One region of the Alteromonas lipotrueae genome, then DNA from elsewhere that is predicted to be linked to it. Evidence: predicted binding sites of a transcription regulator. Region 1 holds the regulator's gene; each other region holds the start of a gene.
The links. The regulator sigma-54, encoded in region 1, starts transcription at its own class of promoters, with help from an activator protein. The targets are predictions, from matches to a motif close to GTTGGCACGNNNNTNGNNT.
Positions count from the first base shown of each region.

Region 2: the regulator sigma-54 is predicted to act here: its motif matches at 1,610-1,628, upstream of KYS23_RS02040 (flagellar basal body rod protein FlgF).
Region 3: the regulator sigma-54 is predicted to act here: its motif matches at 3,514-3,532, upstream of KYS23_RS09590 (exopolysaccharide biosynthesis protein).
Region 4: the regulator sigma-54 is predicted to act here: its motif matches at 2,779-2,797, upstream of KYS23_RS10370 (formate/nitrite transporter family protein).

Region 1 is NZ_JAESDJ010000001.1:167,159-172,187, reverse strand. Features, by position in the region: gene KYS23_RS00720 (KpsF/GutQ family sugar-phosphate isomerase) at 1-145, shown strand, start outside; gene kdsC (3-deoxy-manno-octulosonate-8-phosphatase KdsC) at 145-711, shown strand; gene lptC (LPS export ABC transporter periplasmic protein LptC) at 708-1,286, shown strand; gene lptA (lipopolysaccharide transport periplasmic protein LptA) at 1,255-1,818, shown strand; gene lptB (LPS export ABC transporter ATP-binding protein) at 1,821-2,546, shown strand; gene KYS23_RS00695 (RNA polymerase factor sigma-54) at 2,622-4,106, shown strand; gene hpf (ribosome hibernation promoting factor) at 4,136-4,423, shown strand; gene ptsN (PTS IIA-like nitrogen regulatory protein PtsN) at 4,432-4,875, shown strand; gene rapZ (RNase adapter RapZ) at 4,914-5,029, shown strand, end outside.
Region 2 is NZ_JAESDJ010000001.1:485,538-490,566, forward strand. Features, by position in the region: gene flgD (flagellar hook assembly protein FlgD) at 1-149, shown strand, start outside; gene flgE (flagellar hook protein FlgE) at 164-1,540, shown strand; gene KYS23_RS02040 (flagellar basal body rod protein FlgF) at 1,666-2,409, shown strand; gene flgG (flagellar basal-body rod protein FlgG) at 2,458-3,246, shown strand; gene flgH (flagellar basal body L-ring protein FlgH) at 3,258-3,938, shown strand; gene KYS23_RS02055 (flagellar basal body P-ring protein FlgI) at 3,959-5,029, shown strand, end outside.
Region 3 is NZ_JAESDJ010000005.1:249,185-254,213, reverse strand. Features, by position in the region: gene KYS23_RS09610 (PRC-barrel domain-containing protein) at 1-659, shown strand, start outside; gene KYS23_RS09605 (ArsR/SmtB family transcription factor) at 700-1,041, opposite strand; gene KYS23_RS09600 (rhodanese-like domain-containing protein) at 1,229-1,579, shown strand; gene KYS23_RS09595 (LysR family transcriptional regulator) at 1,653-2,588, shown strand; gene KYS23_RS09590 (exopolysaccharide biosynthesis protein) at 2,661-3,266, opposite strand; gene KYS23_RS09585 (sigma-54-dependent transcriptional regulator) at 3,844-5,029, shown strand, end outside.
Region 4 is NZ_JAESDJ010000006.1:113,983-119,011, reverse strand. Features, by position in the region: gene KYS23_RS10380 (DUF58 domain-containing protein) at 1-508, shown strand, start outside; gene KYS23_RS10375 (transglutaminase TgpA family protein) at 505-2,553, shown strand; gene KYS23_RS10370 (formate/nitrite transporter family protein) at 2,982-3,830, shown strand; gene KYS23_RS10365 (bifunctional protein-serine/threonine kinase/phosphatase) at 3,875-5,029, shown strand, end outside.

The DNA.
Region 1 (5,029 bases):
AACAACCATGCCAGAGCAGCTCGCCGTCGAAGCGCTAAACTTAATGGAAACTCATAAGATAAGCGCGCTTATGGTAACGGATGAAACCCGCAAGCCCGTGGGCGCGTTCAACATGCATATGCTACTTAAAGCGGGAGTTTTATAATGAGAGACACCCAATCAACCGTAAATACACTCTATACCGCTATGTCAGAGGCTTTGTATTTATCGCTGAAGCACGTTCGCTTATTAGTGTGTGATGTAGATGGCGTGTTTTCAGATGGCCGTATTTACCTCGGTAATGCTGGCGAAGAATTAAAAGCATTTCATACCCGCGATGGCTACGGCGTTAAAGCCCTTGTGAATTCTGGGGTAGAGGTAGCAGTCATTACTGGCAGGCGCTCTGCCATTGTCGAAAATAGAATGAAAGCGCTGAATGTTGCGCACATCGTACAGGGTGAAGAAAATAAATCTGACGCACTTGCTGAACTGATGGCTCGCTTATCACTTAAACCCGAGCACGTGGCGGTGGTAGGTGACGATATGCCAGATACGGGCATGTACCCCCACGCAAGCGTAAAAATTGCAGTAAAAGACGCACATCCTACGGTTGCACAACAAGCAAATTGGATCACTACTTTGCCAGGCGGCTTTGGTGCAGTACGCGAAATATGTGACACCCTGCTTCAAGCAAACGATAAGCTTCACGGTATTCAAGGTGCTAGCGTATGAAGGTATTAGGCTTTGACCGGTTAGGCTTAAGTATTTCGGTGTTATTTATATTGGCATCCGCCATGTATATTCCGATTTGGATGGAAGAAGATCCTACCCAGCAAACTGACCAAGGATTGGATGCATTAAAGCCCGCGTACAAAGCAAAAAACTTAACGACCACCTTATATAATCAAGACGGCCAATTAAATCACAAAGTATTTGCGGCATCGATGGAACATTACGACCAATTGGGCTTTGTTTTATTCCAAAAGCCCAGATATACATTATATACCGACGACGCACAGTCACCGTGGGAAGTCACCGCAACAGAAGGTACTTTGTACAATAACGAATTGATACAGCTAGAAAATAATGTCGTTATTGAAAACCAAAGTGTCGATGACTTTGTAAGGACAATACGTACAGCGTTTATAGAGATAAACCTGTACACTAAGCAAATGACATCTGATCAGCCCGTGGAAATACGTGGCTTACAATATGTGATTAACAGCAATGGGTTTAACGCCAACTTGCGTACCCAGGAATACGAGTTAATAGACCATGTACAAACCATTTATTCGCCTAGCCACTAAAGCATTAGCGACCAGCCTCGCTGTTAGCCTTTTCTCTACTGTGGCTTTAGCGGCTGAAAGCGACTTCAACAAACCGATTAAAGTTGACTCTAAATCGCAATTTGTTGACGGTAAAAACAAAACTTCATTGTTTAAAGATGATGTACGAATTACCCAAGGTTCTTTGGTGATAAATGCCGATGAAGTTGAGGTTATTGCCAGCGAAGGAGATGGACGAGAGATATTTGTTGCTCGCGGCAAACCTGCCAGCTACTCGCAAAAATTAGAAGATGGCGCCCCCGTTACCGCCAAAGCCAACGAAATACGCTATGAAGTGGTAAATCGAACTATTTCTTTACAAGGGAATGCAGAGCTACAGCAAGATACCAGCAAAGTACAAGGCGACAAGATTACTTTCGACATGGTCACGGAACAATTGCTTGCAACAGGCGGCGAAGACGGTGAAGGTGGTAGAGTAACTACGGTATTTACGCCTGAGGCAATACGTAAAGCGTCATCGAATAACGAAGGCGATAAGGCGGACGGCAACTAATCATGGCAACGTTGAGCGCACAGAGTCTTGCAAAGGCGTATAAAGCCCGTCAAGTGGTTCGCGATGTAAGCTTATCAGTTTCGACTGGGCAAATCGTTGGATTACTCGGCCCCAATGGTGCCGGTAAAACCACAACTTTTTACATGATTGTAGGCTTAGTACCCCTTGATAAGGGCAAAATCAGTATTGATGACAGCGAATTAACCCATGAGCCCATGCACGAGCGTGCACGACGCGGAATTGGGTATTTACCGCAAGAGGCCTCAATTTTTAGAAAATTGACGGTGTTTGAGAACATCATGGCTATCTTACAGACCCGTAAAGGGTTGAGTTCAGCGGAACAAGAACAAGAAGCCGATGCGCTACTTGATGAATTTAATATTAACCATATACGTAATAGTACGGGTATGAGTTTATCCGGTGGTGAACGTCGCCGGGTAGAAATCGCGCGAGCATTAGCCGCTGATCCGCAATTTATTTTGCTTGATGAGCCATTTGCTGGTGTTGATCCTATATCGGTTAATGATATAAAGAAGATCATTCAACATCTTCGTGACAGAGGAATTGGAATCCTCATCACCGATCACAACGTAAGAGAAACACTGGATGTGTGTGAGAAAGCGTATATTGTGAGCCAAGGCGAACTCATCGCGCAAGGGACAGCAGAACAAGTTTTAAGTAATCAGAAAGTAAGGGATGTATACCTAGGAGAACAATTCAGGCTATAGTTACTGTAACCGAATTGTCATTTTCAGTTTTAAGCACGGGTATATTCACAACAAGAGTTTAAAAATAAGACGTAGATGAAACCATCTTTACAGCTAAAGTTCAGTCAACAACTTACCATGACACCGCAGTTGCAGCAGGCAATCAAGCTGCTGCAGTTGTCTACGCTCGACCTGCAACAAGAGATTCAGGAAGCACTAGACTCAAACCCACTTTTGGAAGTTGAAGAAGGCGGCGATGACCATCCTGTTGAGAAAAACAACATGGACGGCGACGACCCTTCTGTAGAAGCTGCTCCTACTGCATCTAGCGATTCGTTAGAAGCAGGTGACGCGCTTGAAAAGAACGACCTTCCCGATGAACTGCCAATCGACAGTACGTGGGATGAGTATTACTCGGCCTCTTCTGCTCCCGCTCCTGGTCCATCAAATAATGATGACGACCAACTGTTTCAGGGTGAAACCACCGACAATATTCAAGACCACTTGCTATGGCAAATGCGGTTAACCCCGTTTTCGGATACCGACCGCGCCATTGCTACCGCCATTATCGACTCAATCGATGAATCTGGTTACCTGAACGTCCCCATCGAACAGATTTTAGAATCGGTGAATTCTGACGACGTAGAAGAATTGGTGGAAATGGACGAAGTTGAATGTGTACTCAAACGTATTCAAATGTTCGACCCTATCGGTTCAGGTTCGCGTACACCGCAAGAATGTTTGCTTGTACAGCTTCGCCAGTTCTCAGACGATACGCCATGGCTTGCAGAAGCAAGACAACTTATCAATGAGTACTCGGACCTACTTAGCAGCAAAGACTACCGTACGTTAATGCGCAAGAGCCGTTTGAAAGAAGATCAACTTCGCGAAGCCATGCGCTTACTGCAAACGTTGAATCCTCGTCCAGGTAGTGCATTAATTACCAAAGAACCGGAATACGTTATTCCTGATGTTTCGGTAAACAAGAAGAATGGCCGCTGGGTGGTAGAACTTAACCCCGATAGCTTGCCAAAGTTAAGCGTAAATCAGCAATATGCCGCTATGAGCAGACGCTCTAAAAACAGCAGCGATTCGCAATTTATTCGCTCACATATGCAAGAAGCCAAATGGTTTATAAAAAGCCTTGAATCAAGGAACGACACCTTGATGAAAGTAGCAAACTGTATTGTGCAGCAACAAATGGGCTTTTTCGAGCACGGCCCAGAAATGATGAAACCAATGGTGCTAAATGATGTCGCAGAAATGGTAGATATGCATGAATCCACCATCTCACGTGTCACCACGCAAAAATATATGCATACCCCACGTGGCATATTTGAGTTGAAATATTTCTTCTCTAGTCACGTAGCAACGGAATCTGGTGGTGAGTGTTCATCTACCGCTATTCGCGCACTAATTAAAAAGCTTGTGGCTGCGGAAACGCCCAGCAAGCCATTAAGCGATAGCAAGATTGCTCAATTGTTGGCCGAACAAGGCATCAAAGTTGCCCGGCGGACAATAGCAAAATACCGGGAATCATTATCGATTCCGCCGTCAAACCAACGCAAAAGCCTTATTTAAAGGCCTTGATAATTTAAGGAAGACGAAATATGCAAATCAACCTTACCGGTCATCATGTCGAAATTACTGATTCTTTGCGTAGCTATGTCGATACTAAGTTCAGCAAACTAGAGCGTCACTTTGATCACATATCTAATGTGCATGTCATCCTGAACGTCGAAAAACTTAATCAAAAAGCCGAAGCCACCATGCACCTCAGCGGAGCAGAAGTGTTTGCTTCATCACATAACACCGACATGTATGCGGCGATAGACAGCATGATCGACAAGCTCGACAGGCAAGTTATCAAGCATAAGGAAAAGCTGAAAAAGCACTAAATATTAATATGGAAATTCAAGCCATAGTAAGTTTGGACCGCACCGAGTGTGCGGTTCAATGTAACAGTAAAAAACGTATTCTAGAGATTATTAGCGACATTGCTGCTAAAAATAATCCCGACATCGATCAGGCCACAGTGTTAAATAGCCTACTCGCCCGTGAACGAATGGGAAGTACGGGTATTGGCAATGGTATTGCATTGCCTCACGGTCGATTACCGGGCTTAGAACACGTTATCGCCATTATTGTAACCAGCAACCCTGCCATCGATTTTGATGCGCTTGACGATCAGCCCGTAGATATCTTCTTTGCCCTGTTAGTGCCTGAAGAGAAAACAGAAGGTCACTTACAAACACTTGCTACCGTTGCGGGAAAACTAAGTGATAAAGAAACGGTGAAAGCCATTAGGCGGGCCTCCACCAGTGACGACATTATTACGGCTTTAAGCTAATAAAGCACAGCACCATATTTTAAAAGGGAGAAATGCAGGTGAAACTGATTATTATCAGTGGTCGATCCGGTTCGGGAAAATCAGTTGCACTACGTGCCCTTGAAGATTTAGGCTACTATTGCGTAGATAATATTCCGGTTAACCTTCTCCCTAC
Region 2 (5,029 bases), 320 kb from region 1:
AAATAAATGGTGAAGGCGTTCAATTGAATACAGCCATTAATCGTCATGTAGGAAGTGTTAGTTTGGCCGGCAGCGGTCAGGGCGTCATTTTAAATTTAGATGGCGAAGTCAGCATTAGTCTTGACGACGTTATTCAAATCGGCAGTTAGCAGGAGAAAGAAGCATGTCTTTTAATATTGCACTAAGTGGCGTAGCTGCCGCACAAAAAGATTTAGATGTAACCGCGAATAACATCGCAAACGTGAATACTGTTGGCTTTAAAGAGTCTCGCGCTGAATTCGGCGACGTGTACGCCACATCACTTTTGGCTGGCAGTAAGACCAAAGTGGGCGACGGTGTTTTGACACAAGATGTAGCCCAGCAGTTTTCTCAAGGTAGCTTACAGTTCACCAATACAGCACTTGATTTAGCAATCACTGGGAACGGCTTTTTTGCCACCGTTCCTGATGAAACCTCACGAGATTTCTCGTTTACCCGAGCTGGCCAGTTTAAGTTAGATGATGACAATTACGTGGTTAACAGTAACGGCGACTTACTTTTAGGTTTTCCCGTTAACTCAGACTCTACCAGTTCGTCAGTTGCATTGAGTACCACTGAGCCAGTACAAATTCCAGATTCGTCAGGGTCTCCAGCTCAAACCTCAGAAGTTGATATTCGTATGAACTTACCTGCGGGTGATCAGGGCTTAGACCCTGCTGCATTCGACCCGGAAGATCCACTTACCTATAACGCGGCAACCTCGGTAACGGTTTATGACTCACTAGGCGACAGCCACGTGATGACCTATTACTTCGTTAAAGATGTGGCGGCAGACAACGAATGGTATGTGGCTACAGCGGTTGACGATCAACTTACTGATTTAGTGAATTCTACCGGTACAGATTCCGATCCTACAACAGCGGTAAACTCATTGGGTACTAACACAGGTAACGGCGTTACAGCCGCTAAACTCGTGTTTTCTCAAGGTGGTGACTTTATTGGTATTGAATCGCCAGATGGCATTCAAACTACCGATTATAAGTTAACTACTGAAGCGCTTGGTTCAGCCTTATCAAATGGTGCAGATGCAACGCAGCAAATTGGCATTGATTTTAACCTAGAGCCTAGCGGAGCCACTACTGTTGAGCCTACGCAATACGCATCAGCATTCGAAGTTACGTCATTAGAGCAAGATGGTTTGCCTGTTGGTCGTTTGACCGGTATCGATATTGGCCCAGATGGCTTGGTTCGAGCGACTTTCTCAAATGGTACTTCTGAGCCAATTGTGCGAGTGGCCCTAGTGAGGTTTGCCAATGAGCAAGGCTTAACACAGCAAAGCAGCACGGAATGGAAAGAAAGCATTCTATCTGGTGAAGCATTAGCGGGTGAAGCGACTACGGGTACTTTTGGTGAAATTAACTCATCAGCCCTAGAGCAAGCTAACGTTAACCTTACCACTGAACTAATCGATATGATTATTGCACAGCGGAACTTCCAGGCGAACTCTCGAGCGCTTGAAGTGAACAACTCACTGAACCAGACTATCCTGAACATCCGATAAGCAGTGATGTTTAAGTAAAAAAACCGCAACATAGTTGCGGTTTTTTTGTATCCACTTCGATTTGTGCATGTTGGCACTGGGATTGCAAAACCTGTATATGGTTTAACCAGAGTCAAAAGTCAGTCATGGACAAACTTCTCTACATTGCTGCCAGTGGTGCATCTCAAGACCTTTTAGGTACGGGGCTACGTGCCAATAACTTGGCTAACGCGCAAACAACTGGGTTTAGAGCTCAGTTAGAACAGGCAAGGTCAATGCCTGCCTACGGCGAAGGTTTGCCGTCTCGCGTTTTTTCAATGACCGAAAGTCCGTCAAACAACTATGAGTCGGGCCCTATGATTCAAACGGGTCGTGATTTAGACGTTGCTATACAAGGCGATGGCTGGTTTGCCGTTCAAGACGATAATGGGCAAGAAGCTTATTCTCGTGACGGTAACTTCAAGTTAGGTGACGACGGTATTTTGACAGATGTGCACAATCGCCCCGTTTTAGGTGATAACGGTCCAATCTTTCTTCCTGTGCCCCTAGATAATCTAGATATTGGTATGGACGGTACGTTGTCAATGAGACAGCTTGGCGCGCCAGAAAATGTGATTGAAGATGTTGGCCGGCTGAAATTGGTTAAGCCGAACTATGCCGATATGGAACGAGGCACTGATGGTTTATTTAGAATGGAAGACGGCACGGTAGCTCCAGCAAACGCTGGTGTGAAAGTGATGTCTGGCATGTTGGAAGGCTCGAATGTTAATGCCGTTGACGAAATGGTCAATATGATAAGCCTTCAGCGCCACTATGAGCTTCAAGTGAAGATGATGAAGCAAGCTGATGAGCTAGATACTCGCGGCAACCAATTACTGCGCATTCTATAGAATAGTTAACAATTTCGTTATACGAACTTTAAAGGTTAGGAGGTCGCCATGCACCCAGCATTGTGGATAAGTAAAACAGGTCTTGATGCCGCACAAACAGATGTGGCGGTGGTATCGAACAACCTGGCTAACGCATCAACGGTAGGTTTTAAAAAAGACAGAGCAATTTTTGAAGACTTGCTTTATCAGAATATAAACCAACCTGGTGGCCGCTCATCAGCTGATACCGAATTACCTTCTGGCCTTATGTTAGGTTCTGGTTCAAAGGTAGTATCAACACAAAAAGCACATACCCAAGGCAACTTGCTAACCACAGATAATGCGTTAGATATGTCTATTCAGGGGCGAGGCTACTTTGAGATTTTGCAGCCTGACGGCACCATTGCCTACTCAAGAAATGGTCAGTTTTCAATGAACGACCAAGGTCAGATAGTGACTTCTGGCGCGGGTTTTTTACTCCAACCTGAAGTGGCTATTCCGGAAGATGCGCAGCAAATCACGATTTCACAAGACGGTGAAATTAGCGTGTCAATTCGTGGTCAAGCAGAGCCGCAAGTGCTTGGGCAAATGAACTTATCAGACTTCATTAACCCTACGGGTCTACAACCTATTGGGCAGAACCTATACGTTGAAACAGCATCAAGTGGCGCGCCTATTCAAGGTGTACCAGGCCTTCAAGGTATAGGCACGATTGCACAAGGTACGTTAGAAACCTCTAACGTGAATGTGACCGAAGAGCTGGTTAATTTGATTGAAAGTCAACGTTTGTACGAGATGAACTCGAAAGTGATTTCATCTGTGGATCAGATGCTTGGACAAGTCATTCAGCAACTTTAGTGAGTAATGTTATGCGAATTATCGGACTCTTCCTTTCAGTGGCAATATTGGCAGGTTGTGCAAGCACTAACCAGCCACCGGTTCAAGCAAACGACCCGTCGTTTGCTCCAGTGGTACCTGATTATCCTCGTGAGAAGATTGTAGAAGATGGTTCGCTGTTCCGCTCTTACATGGCCAATAGCTTGTATTCAGATATGACGGCTAGACGGGTTGGCGACATTATTACTATCACGTTAAGTGAAAATACTAACGCGAGTAAATCAGCTGGCACGTCGACATCAAAAGATACCACGGTAGATTTAGACACGATCACTGGATTAGGTGGCCAGGCGTTAAATATTGGCGGGCAATCGGTTCAGCTTGGCGTAAGTTCGTCAAACGACTTTGCAGGGGATGCAGCGACAAACCAAAGTAACAGTTTATCGGGAAATATCTCTGTCACCGTAGTTGAAGTGCTACCCAATGACAATTTGGTCATTCGCGGTGAAAAGTGGCTTACCTTAAATCATGGCGACGAATACATCCGTTTGACGGGCATCATTCGCTTATCTGATATTAGCCCCGAAAATGAAGTGCTATCGACAAAAATAGCGAATGCCAGAATTCAATACAGCGGAACGGGCTCTTTTGCCAGTGCGCAAGAGAAAGGCTGGCTTACGAAGTTTTTCACATCATCATGGTGGCCGCTTTAAGCGGGGCTAGGAGAATCATTATGCGTTTGTTTTCAGTAGTTATTATCGCATTTACATTGGTATTGTCAGGCAATACCAATGCACAACGCATTAAAGACTTAGCAAGTATCCAAGGGGTGAGAAGCAACCAATTAGTAGGCTATGGCCTAGTGGTAGGCTTACCCGGCACCGGTGAGCAAAGCCCTTTCACTGAGCAAAGCTTTCGTACCATGCTAAGTAACTTCGGCATAAGTTTAGATTCCAACACCAAACCTAAAATTAAGAATGTTGCAGCCGTGGCTGTACACGCAGAACTGCCGGCTTTTACTAAACCAGGACAAACCATTGATATTACTGTGTCGTCAGTAGGCGAAGCGAGTAGCTTGCAAGGCGGTACGCTGTTACAGACATTTCTTCGCGGTGTAGATGGCAAAGTGTATGCAGTTGCGCAAGGTAGTTTGGTAGTAAGTGGCTTTGGCGCACAAGGCGGCGATGGTTCGCGAATTGTGGTGAATACGCCGACCGTAGGCCGTATTCCTAACGGCGCTATGGTAGAGCAAACCGTCCCTAGCGGTTTTGCCAATGGCGACTCATTAACATTGAACTTGCATTACCCTGACTTTTCAACAGCAAAAGCCTTAGCTGATGTGATTAACGAGCGATTGGGTGCACAGCCAGAAAAAGGTTATTCCATCGCTACGCCCATTGATGCCGCGTCGGTACGTGTATCGGCACCAAGAGATGTTGGTCAGCGAGTGGGCTTTTTGGCCACACTGGAAAATTTCGAATTTACACCAGCTGATGCCCCTGCACGGGTTGTCATCAATAGCCGCACAGGCACCATTGTGATTGGTCGAGACGTGCGATTACTACCTGCCGCTATAACCCATGGCGGGTTAACTGTGACGATTTCAGAAAACCAACAAGTTACTCAACCCAATGCGTTTGCGGACGGCGAAACGGTAGTTACCACACAGTCGATTGTTGATGTGGATTTATCTGATAGCCGCATGTTTTCATTTGAACCTGGCGTTACACTGGATCAGCTAGTGCGGGCCGTTAATGAGGTGGGGGCTGCACCTGGCGATTTAATGGCTATCTTAGAAGCTTTA
Region 3 (5,029 bases), on a different contig from region 1:
ACGATAAAGATTTCGTCGTGAGGTATGTGGTTGCCGATACGAATACATGGCTTCCCCTTAGCAGGAAAGTGGTGATATCACCTATTTCGGTCACACGCTTGGATCAAGAAGAAGAAACCGTGGATGTTTCCATGACTGCAGACACGCTTAAAAACAGCCCATCAATTGACGAACATAAACCTGTTTCAAGAGAATTTGAAGAAACATTATTTCGTTACTTTGGTTATGGTTATTACTGGATAGGCCCTGGCGCTTGGGGCGATTTCGCTCATCCCAATCAACTAGCCGATCCTGAGTTAACGGCCATGGGTAAAGAAGAACTAGAAAATAAACCTGAAAATCACTTACGGGCTTGCGGAGAAGTCAGTGGTTACGAAGTGGCAACCCAAGATGATAATGTAGGACATATTAGCGATTTCGTGTTTGATACTGAGGGGTGGCAGATTCAGTTGTTAGTGGTTGATACAAATAACTGGCTTCCTGGTGGTAAAAAGCTTGCAGTACTGCCCTCTGACATCAGGAAAATTGATTGGTCTTCTCACAATGTCTCTGTCGACCTAACCCACGAGGGATTGATGGCTAGACCGGAAGTTGACCTTGATAAATTGAGTGACGCTGCATATGTAGAGGCATTGGTGGCAAACGCTAAACTTGTCTAGCTGGACGAGTACAATTCGAACAAGAGCGATTAACTATCAGTTAAGTTAAGTCGTTCTGAGCGCAAAAGAACTTGTGGAGCAAGCCTATGGTTTGCTTCACCCTTTCATCGGCCAATCGATAATAAATGGTTTGTCCGTCTCGGCGTGTGGCCACCATTTTAGATTCTCTTAATAGTGCTAGATGCTGTGAAATTACTGGCTGTGAAACGTCTACATGGTCTAACATTTGAGTAACAGATAACTCTTTGTCCATTAAAGAACACAACACCATTAAACGGGTTTTATTTGCCAACTGCTTAAGATAAAGCTCAGCTTCCATTGTATATTGAGCCATTTCGCTCATATTCACAGATAAATCATCAACGGCTAAATTATCAGTCATAACAACTCACTTATAAAGTTACGTAAACAGGCTACCACCCTGCCACCTTATACTAAAGTATACTACTATAGCGGTGAACGCCAAAACTCAATGTCACTTTTTTATAAAAATATAATAAAAGCAGAAGGTAGAAAATATAGCGCATTCCTTATATAGTAAACTTATTATTATTCTTCAAGGTGCCTCAATGTTAATTGATATCAGTACTAGAATCGCCAATATCCCTTTCCCCATTCGTTGTATAACGGCTAAAGAAGCAATGCAGGAAATATCTTCTAATCATGGGTTATTACTAGATGTTCGTGAACCCGCAGAGGCAGCTTCTAGCCCTGTAGAAGCTGCGTTAAATATTCCTCGTGGCGTACTTGAGATGAAAGTTATCGAAAAATGTAAAGATGCCAAATTTCCAATCTATATTCATTGCGCCTCAGGCATTCGTGCTAAGTTAGCTGCCGAACAGCTAATGAACATGGGGTATGACAACGTGAGCGTGGTAACGTGTTCAATTAGCGATATTAAGCAAGCCACCGACGCATAAGCGCTGACAGCCTCTGGCCGCTTGTGGTATAACCGCGCTATACTGTGACAGAATAATCGATTAGAGCTCGCGGATGTTAAAATCTACGTTAGAACAGTGGCGCATGTTTAAGGCAGTGGTTGATGCGGGAGGCTTCAATCAAGCTGCCGCATTAGTGCACAAGAGCCAATCTAGTGTGCATCACGCAGTTCAAAAGTTAGAAAACGCCATTGGCGTTGTGCTGTTTGAAAACAGTGGGCGTAAAGTAAAACTCTCTCCTCAAGGCGAGTTAATGTATCGGCGAGCGGCGTTTGTATTAAATGAAGCTCAGAAGTTAGAAGCTGTAGCGGCTAGCTTACAAGCGGGAACCGAAACCCTTCTTCGCATCGCTGTTGATATCATTTTCCCATCAGACTTACTTTATAATGTATTGAGCAAAGTGTCTGAAGAATTTCCTCTTCTACGTATCGAGATTGAAGAAACCGTGTTAAGCGGCGCTAACTCCTTGCTTGATAGTGGCAATGTCGATATCGCGATTTCACCTTTCCCCTACCCCGGCGGATTCAGTGAAGATTTATGCGAGATAGACTTTGCCGCTGTAGCGCATGTCGATCATCCTTTGCACGCTCTCGACCGTGCGTTAACACTAGAAGATTTGAAGTCGCATCGTCAAATTGTAGTAAGGGATTCATCGGCTGAACGTAAAGTTGATGCAGGTTGGCTTGGCGCTGAGCAACGCTGGACGGTTAGCCACATTAGAACGTCAGTAGATATGATTTCTCAAGGACTTGGATTTGCTTGGTTACCTATCGCTATCATTAAAAAAGAATTAGAAGAAGGGCTATTGCTGCCACTACCTCTTGATAGCAGCAGCGGTTTACGCCGCGCTATGCTTTATCTCACATTCGAAGATGGCGATGGTCTAGGGCCCGCAGCGAGAAGCTTTATCGGTGAACTTCGATACCAATCGATGCAGCTTCCTTCTGCTGATGGCATGCTTGAACAATGCGTAGAGTCTTTACAGCGGTAGCTTAAGCAGTGGCAACCTGTTAGCGCCGAATTATACTTAATTTTTTGTTCTGTAATTGAAAGCTGAGTTCGCCTATCCAATACCTAGCGCTAATTGTTGGCCCCCATACAAAAAGCCAAATAGGGCAATGGACAATCCAAATAGTGCTACCGCACCGTCATCTGTTGCCATACCTATAGCCATAATCAATACTGCAAACGCCGGTATTAACCCCATGAACGGCACTAACTCTAATGGCACCATCATCAATCCACAAGCCGCGCAGCTCAGCGCAATGAGAGAACGAAACACAGGTTGACGCATAAAAAACCAGCGTGGCATTAAGAAACGATCAAACCTTACCGCCACGGGTTTCATTTTATTAACCAAAAATTCTATTCGCTCAGCATCCATTTCAATTTTCATAATGGTAGCGGGAAGCCACGGGTGACGTCGACCGAGTAAAATTTGCATTGCTATCAGTAAAATTGTCACACCGGTAATGGTGGGCACACCGGGGATGGCTCCTATGGGCGTTGCCGCAATAAACGCAGGCAAAGCTAACATGGGTCCAAACCCCCTTTTTTCCATGGCATTCCAAAACTCGGAAAACGCCATAACATCAGTTGTGTTTTTAGGCTGCATCTTTCCCAACAACTCATAAAGTGTCATTGATCTTGCACCGGTTTCCTTAAACATTTTCATTCCCTATATATGGCTAAGACAACTGCCTTATTTCCATCGAAACCTATGCGTCTTGGGTGATAGCGAAGCGCAATACGCTTTGGTTATTCCATCAATAAATAAACTTGTTGAGCAATATCACCGTACACACCGCTTATACTTAACGCTGACTACAGGTAAAAATCTGAGATAAATTTTTCAGAAATTTGGACATAAGCGCTGAGTTTTCGCATTCGGTTACAGAGCTACAATGCGAATGACAATGCGATAATTGTGCCATTGGAGTTGGTCGCTGTTTCAATCTGTGCTTTTTTGGTAGCAAACGGCACAATCTGTGCTTTATCAGGTAAAGATATGTCGGTGTGCGGATTATATTTAGCTAGCCATCGTTTAATTTAATGCGTGGAACGCATCGTAACGCTAGCTAAAAGATATTGCTGCATTGTTCAACCAAAGTTGAGTATGAATGCGACAAGGTCTACGTTTGAATGTAATAATGCACAAATAATTATAAAATCTGGTCAATTCACCTACCCAAGTCACTTAGTGTAGCTATCAGGAAGTGGTTGGTCATTACAGAAGGGATATTCAAGTGTTAACTGTTTTACTTGTAGATGATGATGCCGAGTTTACCGAGGTGGCCTGCACTATTATTGAGTTTCTCGGTCACGAAGTACTAACCGCAGCCACATTAGGCGAAGCGCGAGACTGGTTAAAGAAAGAAACTTTCGATCATGTATTACTTGATTTCATGTTGCCAGATGGCAGCGGCGCGCACTTGTTCGATGAACTTAACGCCCTTCCTAAACGCCCACGTATTACCCTTATTACCGGACACCCATCGGTAAAAGGTGTCATTAAAGGCTTATGTGGCCCCAATATTGATTACCTTGTTAAACCTATTCAACGTGAAGACATTGAAGCGGTATTAACGGGGAAACCTAAAGTTGCTGAAGATACCAGCGAAAAAATCGAAAAGCATTTCGACTTACTTATTGGCGAGTCTGCGCCAATGAAAGAACTCTACAAACTAATTGAAAGAGTGAGCAGAACGAGCGCTAACGTCATGCTGCTTGGCGAAAGTGGTGTAGGTAAAGAGGTAGTGGCAGCCGCCATTCACCGCGCCTCTCAAAGTGAAGGGCCTTATGTCGTCACTAACTGTGGTGCCTTTTCAAAAGAACTGATTGGTAGCGAATTATTTGGCCATGAAAAAGGCGCCTTTACTGGTGCAGTTGGCCGTAAAGAAGGAGTTTTTGAACAAGCTGAAGGCGGGTGTTTATTCTTAGATGAAATCACTGAAATGCCTATCGACATGCAGCCTAACTTACTACGCGTGTTGGAAAATAAAGTGGTTATTCGTGTTGGCGGTACTAAAACCATACCGGTTAATTGCCGCGTAGTGTCAGCCACCAACCGAACCATGGAAGAAATTGCACAAAGCAAAGTGCTACGTGAAGATATCTACTTCAGACTCGCGGTGTTTCCAATCACCATACCCACTTTGCGCGAACGCAAAGAAGACATTCCTCTATTAGCTAAAACCTTTATTGAAGAATTTAATAAAGACAATGGTTCTGAATTTAGTTGGCAAGAAAGTCAGCTAAACACCTTACAAGCCTATGATTGGCCGGGTAACGTGCGTGAATTAAGGCACTTTGTTCACCGTGCAGCCATTATGAGCGACTCGACAAAACAAGTGATAGAGCTTCCTAAAACCATAGAGTCGCCTTTTGCTAAAAAGCAAAGTACAGCGCCAGCACTTCAAGCTGGACGTACTA
Region 4 (5,029 bases), on a different contig from region 1:
CGACGTGCAGGTCATGGTGTACCCAGAGCCTAAAGTTGGGAAACTTGGTGAAATGGCTCACAGCACTCAAGACACCACCGGAGGTATAGAGGATGAGCGACAAGGTAATGAGGACTTCTTTGCGCTTACCGACTTTATTGAAGGCGAGCCGTTAAACCGGGTAGCGTGGAAGCAGGTCGCTAAAACAGGAAATTGGGTGGTAAAGCAATTTAGCGAACAAAAAGGTGAAGACGTATATTTAAGCTTACCGACTAACACTCCGCTAGAAGAAGGGTTAAGTGCATTAACCAAAAAAATAGTGTCAATGCAATCGCAAGGCATACATTATGGTTTAAAATTAGGTAGTACGACCTTTACGCCCAATAATTCTATTACGCACATGCACCAATGTCTGAGGGCACTGGCGACTTACCCCAATACACCTTTTACTGTCACTTCGGCCAAATTTTCCGGTAAAGCCTCATCTTCAGGGGCGAATATCAGCGCGGCGCAAGGTCTGATTCAATGAACAATAAAGCCAATATGCTGCTAGCCACCTGCTTTATCGTATTAACGTTCAGTTTGCTTACCCCACTGCTAACGTGGGTGGTATTACTCGCCATATGCGCGGTTATTATGCAAACCGCGTTGTATTTTGGGTGGCAAGAATATAACCCAAGCAGTCGCACCGTCAATTTGTTGGCCGTACTGGCCTTAATAGCCCTAGGGTGGTTCGGCCTTTCTATTGGTTTGCTCAACAGCATGATTAATCTATTAGTAATCGCCTGCTCGCTCAAGCTTATGCTGCTCTCAAGAACAAGAGATTTCTTGCAGCTTTTCTGCTCCTGCATATTTCTTGTAGGGTGCGGTTTTATATTTGCGTTAGGTATAGAAGCGTGGTTAGGCTACGTCGCCATTATTGTTCTTTTGTTTACTGCCTTATCATTGGTATATGCCCCCGCTAGAAGCTTTAGGGTGTCTATGCGTAAATCGACGATAATACTACTACAAGCATTTCCCTTGGCAGCGCTGTTATTTGTAGTAATCCCGCAGTTTCCGCCTCTGTGGCAAATGCCAACATCAAAGTCGAATGAGACGGGTTTATCAGAGTCGGTCACGCCAGGGGACATTGCCTCGTTGGCGAGATCGTCCGATTTAGCGTTCACCGCCACCTTTGAGCAAAGCCCACCATTGGCCGAACAGCGATATTGGCGCGCGATGACAATGGAAGCCTTTGACGGAAAAACGTGGACAATTAGCCCAAGACGAAAGCAAGCTGAAGCACAACTTAAAGCCATGGGACGAAATGTGGCGGCTCCCTCACCGGCTTCCTCTCCCTCACAACCACTGATATCTTCTGAAAACTATCAATTGATTGTAGAACCCAGTAACCAACGCTGGTTGTATACTCTTGATGTGTCGGCTGAAAACACAGCTTTAGACAATCCAGAGATGCGCCGTCAGTTTAATTATGCATTACGGGCAGCACGTCCAATTGTTGGCAAACGTGCATTCTATTTAACTTACTTCCCTGATACCCCACTTATTAGTGAGATATATGACTTTGATTATCAGCTTAATATTCACTACCCAGAAAACAGTAACGTACGTACTCAAGCGTGGGCAAAGCAGCTAAAAGCAAATGCCCAAAGTGAGCGAAGTATTGCCGATGATATTCTTCGTCACTTTAGAACCAGCGGATTTAGTTACACCTTACAACCTAACGCTATGCCGAACTCGCCCATCGACACCTTTATGTTTGAAGCAAAGACGGGGTTTTGTGCTCACTATGCCAGCGCCATGGTTTTTGCACTTCGGGTTGCGGGCATTCCTGCTCGAATGGTGACAGGCTATCAAGGTGGCGAATTATTAAGTGATAACGTAGTACAAGTTCGCCAATACGATGCCCATGCTTGGGTAGAAGCGTTAATAGACGGCGTTTGGGTGTCGTACGATCCTACCAGTGTGGTGGCACCATCACGTATTACCTTTGGGTTAGAACAAGCGTTAGCCGATTTTAACGAAACTCGTAGCGAGGGAATATTTAACGATTTAAGTTCTGCTGAGTTGTTTTTATCCATTCGCGGCTGGTTTCGCCAACTTGATTATCAGTGGAGCCGCATTGTGTTAGGTTTTGATAATCAAACGCAAACTGATTTATTAAAAAAGCTCCTTGGCGATTTGACCTCTCAAAAAATGACGTTCTTTTTTCTGAGTGTACTGGCGATAGTGAGTATTTTTCTGCTGGTATTATTCTTCCCTCTTAGAAAAAAATCGACAATGCCTAAATATCAACAAATCTATCTAAAAGCCGCCGAATTAATTGCTAATTTCACCAAGATACACAGACAGACCATGGCTAGTTCGGCATACTTTAATCTTGTTAAACCCCATATGTCGGCACAAGCCGTGAGCCAGTTTAATACTATTACTCAAGAATTCGAACGTGCACGCTATCAGCCTGACGAAAACGACAATAGCGACAGCCGACAGCAACGGGAGCGTATAATGAAAAGCGCCCTTTCTGAGCTGCAGAAATCCTTAACGCTACCAAACAACACGCGTGCGCCTTAGTTCTTGCTGGGCTTATTTCTTGCTGGGGTAGAAGCGCTGTAAACTCTTGTGAATGTAAGGCAGATGTTATCTACAAGAAGTTATCTAGACACCCACCAAATCGGTGCATAACAGCGTGTGATTTGCACCATAGTGGATTAAATCTTATAACCTTCCCCTACAACAACACAATCCAGATACCTAATAACAAACTGATTTACATGGTTTTTTATAAAACAAAACGTTATTGGCATTAATCTCGCAAAGATTCTGTTAGTAAGAGTCAGGTAATAAACTGGCTATCACAATCTATCGAATTGGATAAAGACGTCCACAACCTTCTTTGGAAACAGGGAATGGTGTGGACGTTTTTTTTTATTTATTTGTTAGATAAAGCGGTTTAAAAGCACGTTATTTCAATAATAGTTTATATATCAGGGTGATTAATTATGGCTTATTTACTTCCCGCCGAGTTTGCCACGAAAATGGTAGATGCAGGTGAATCTAAAATTTACATGTCTACACGAGATACGCTGATACGCGCATTTATGGCTGGCGCAATATTAGCGTTAGCGGCTGTATTTGCTATTACGATTGCGGTACAAACCGGCATATTCTTACTGGGAGCCGTTTTGTTCCCTGTTGGTTTTTGTATGCTGTATTTAATGGGTTTCGATCTGCTAACAGGTGTATTTGTATTAACCCCGCTTGCGTGGCTTGCCAAGCGACCGGGTGTTACCCCTAAACAAATTTTACGTAACTGGGGTCTAGTATTTTTAGGTAACTTTGGTGGCGCACTTACTGTTGCCTTTATGATGTCTTTCATTTTCACCATGGGTTACAACGTAGATGGTGGCGCTATTGCTGCTAAAGTAGCTAGCATTGGTGAGGCAAGAACATTAGGTTACGCAGAACATGGTACTGCAGGTTGGTTTACTATTTTTATTCGCGGCATGCTGTGTAATTGGATGGTATCACTGGGTGTGGTTGGCGCGATGATTTCAACCCACGTGAGCGGTAAAGTATTGGCCATGTGGATGCCTATCATGCTGTTCTTTTTCATGGGTTTCGAGCACTCTGTTGTAAACATGTTCTTATTCCCGTTTGGTCTTATCATGGGTGGTGAGTTCTCTATCATGGATTATTTCGTGTGGAATGAAATTCCAACAGCCCTAGGTAACCTTGTTGGTGGTTTAGCGTTTACTGGTTTAACGATTTACAGCACACACGTTAAAACTGCACCCAAGCGTAAAATTGCTGTTGCTGAAAATGCACCAGCTAAAGCCGCTACAGTATAATTTAGCAAGCCCGATACGTTTCCTCTGTATCGGGCTTTTTCAATATGCAGATTCAATCTTTATCACTTCACTATAGCGAGTTTAGCAGCGCCGGCGTTAAGCCTATAAATCAAGACGCTTGCGATGCCTTTATTCCAGCTAGTAACAGCCCAGCTTTAACATTAAAAGGCGCCGCCTTTGCAATTGCCGATGGTATAAGCAGTAGTACTGTTAGCCAAATAGCCAGTGATTTGGCGATTAAAGACTTCATAAAACAATACTTTTGTACCCCCGAAACCTGGAGTGTTGAAACAAGCGCTAAAACCGTTATACAAAGTATTAATGCCTCTTTATATACCAAAACCCAGCAAAGCCCTTTTTGCTATACCCCTGATAAGGGCTACGTATGCACTTTTTCTGCGGTTATCGTTAAAGGCGATACGGCACATATATTCCATGTGGGTGATGCTAGAGTCTGTTTGTATTCTGATGATAGGGTACAAGTCCTTACCCATTCTCATCGAGTCAACCACTCACAGCATGAATCTTATCTCGCTAACGCACTGGGCGTGCATGCTAATGTCGACATCGATTACCTCGCGGTACCGCTAAAAGCAGGCGATATTATTATTCTAATGACAGATGGTGTTTATGAATACGTTTCTTCCCCTACGCTTGCTTCACTTATATCGACGGTTAACGTCTCTGAAAGTGACGTTGGTACACATAACACCTCTATTGATAATAAAAATGCTACGCCTCTTGCGCAACGCCTTGTAGACATAGCGCGTGAAAACGACAGCGATGATAATGTCTCTTGCCAGTTAATAACGGTAGAGTGCGTAGGCGATGGTAAGTTTTTAACACCGGAATATGCTGTTGATGAAACGTCACTTCCCATTATCAAGCAGTTGAATGTGGGGGAGACAATAGATGGCTACCGCATTGAACGACAGCTATATCAATCGGCTAGAAGTCATGTTTTCCTAGCGTGGGATGAAAATACCAAAACACATATCGTTATTAAAATACCGTCTACTGAACTGGCACAAGACAGCCACTACCTTGAGCACTTTGCATTAGAAGAATGGCTGGCAAGACGAATTAAATCTAACCACGTAATAAACGTACCTACTCGTATTCAGCCACCTTCATGTATGTATACCATTAGCGAATATATTGAAGGGCAGAATTTAACCCAGTGGCTCACCGATAACCCT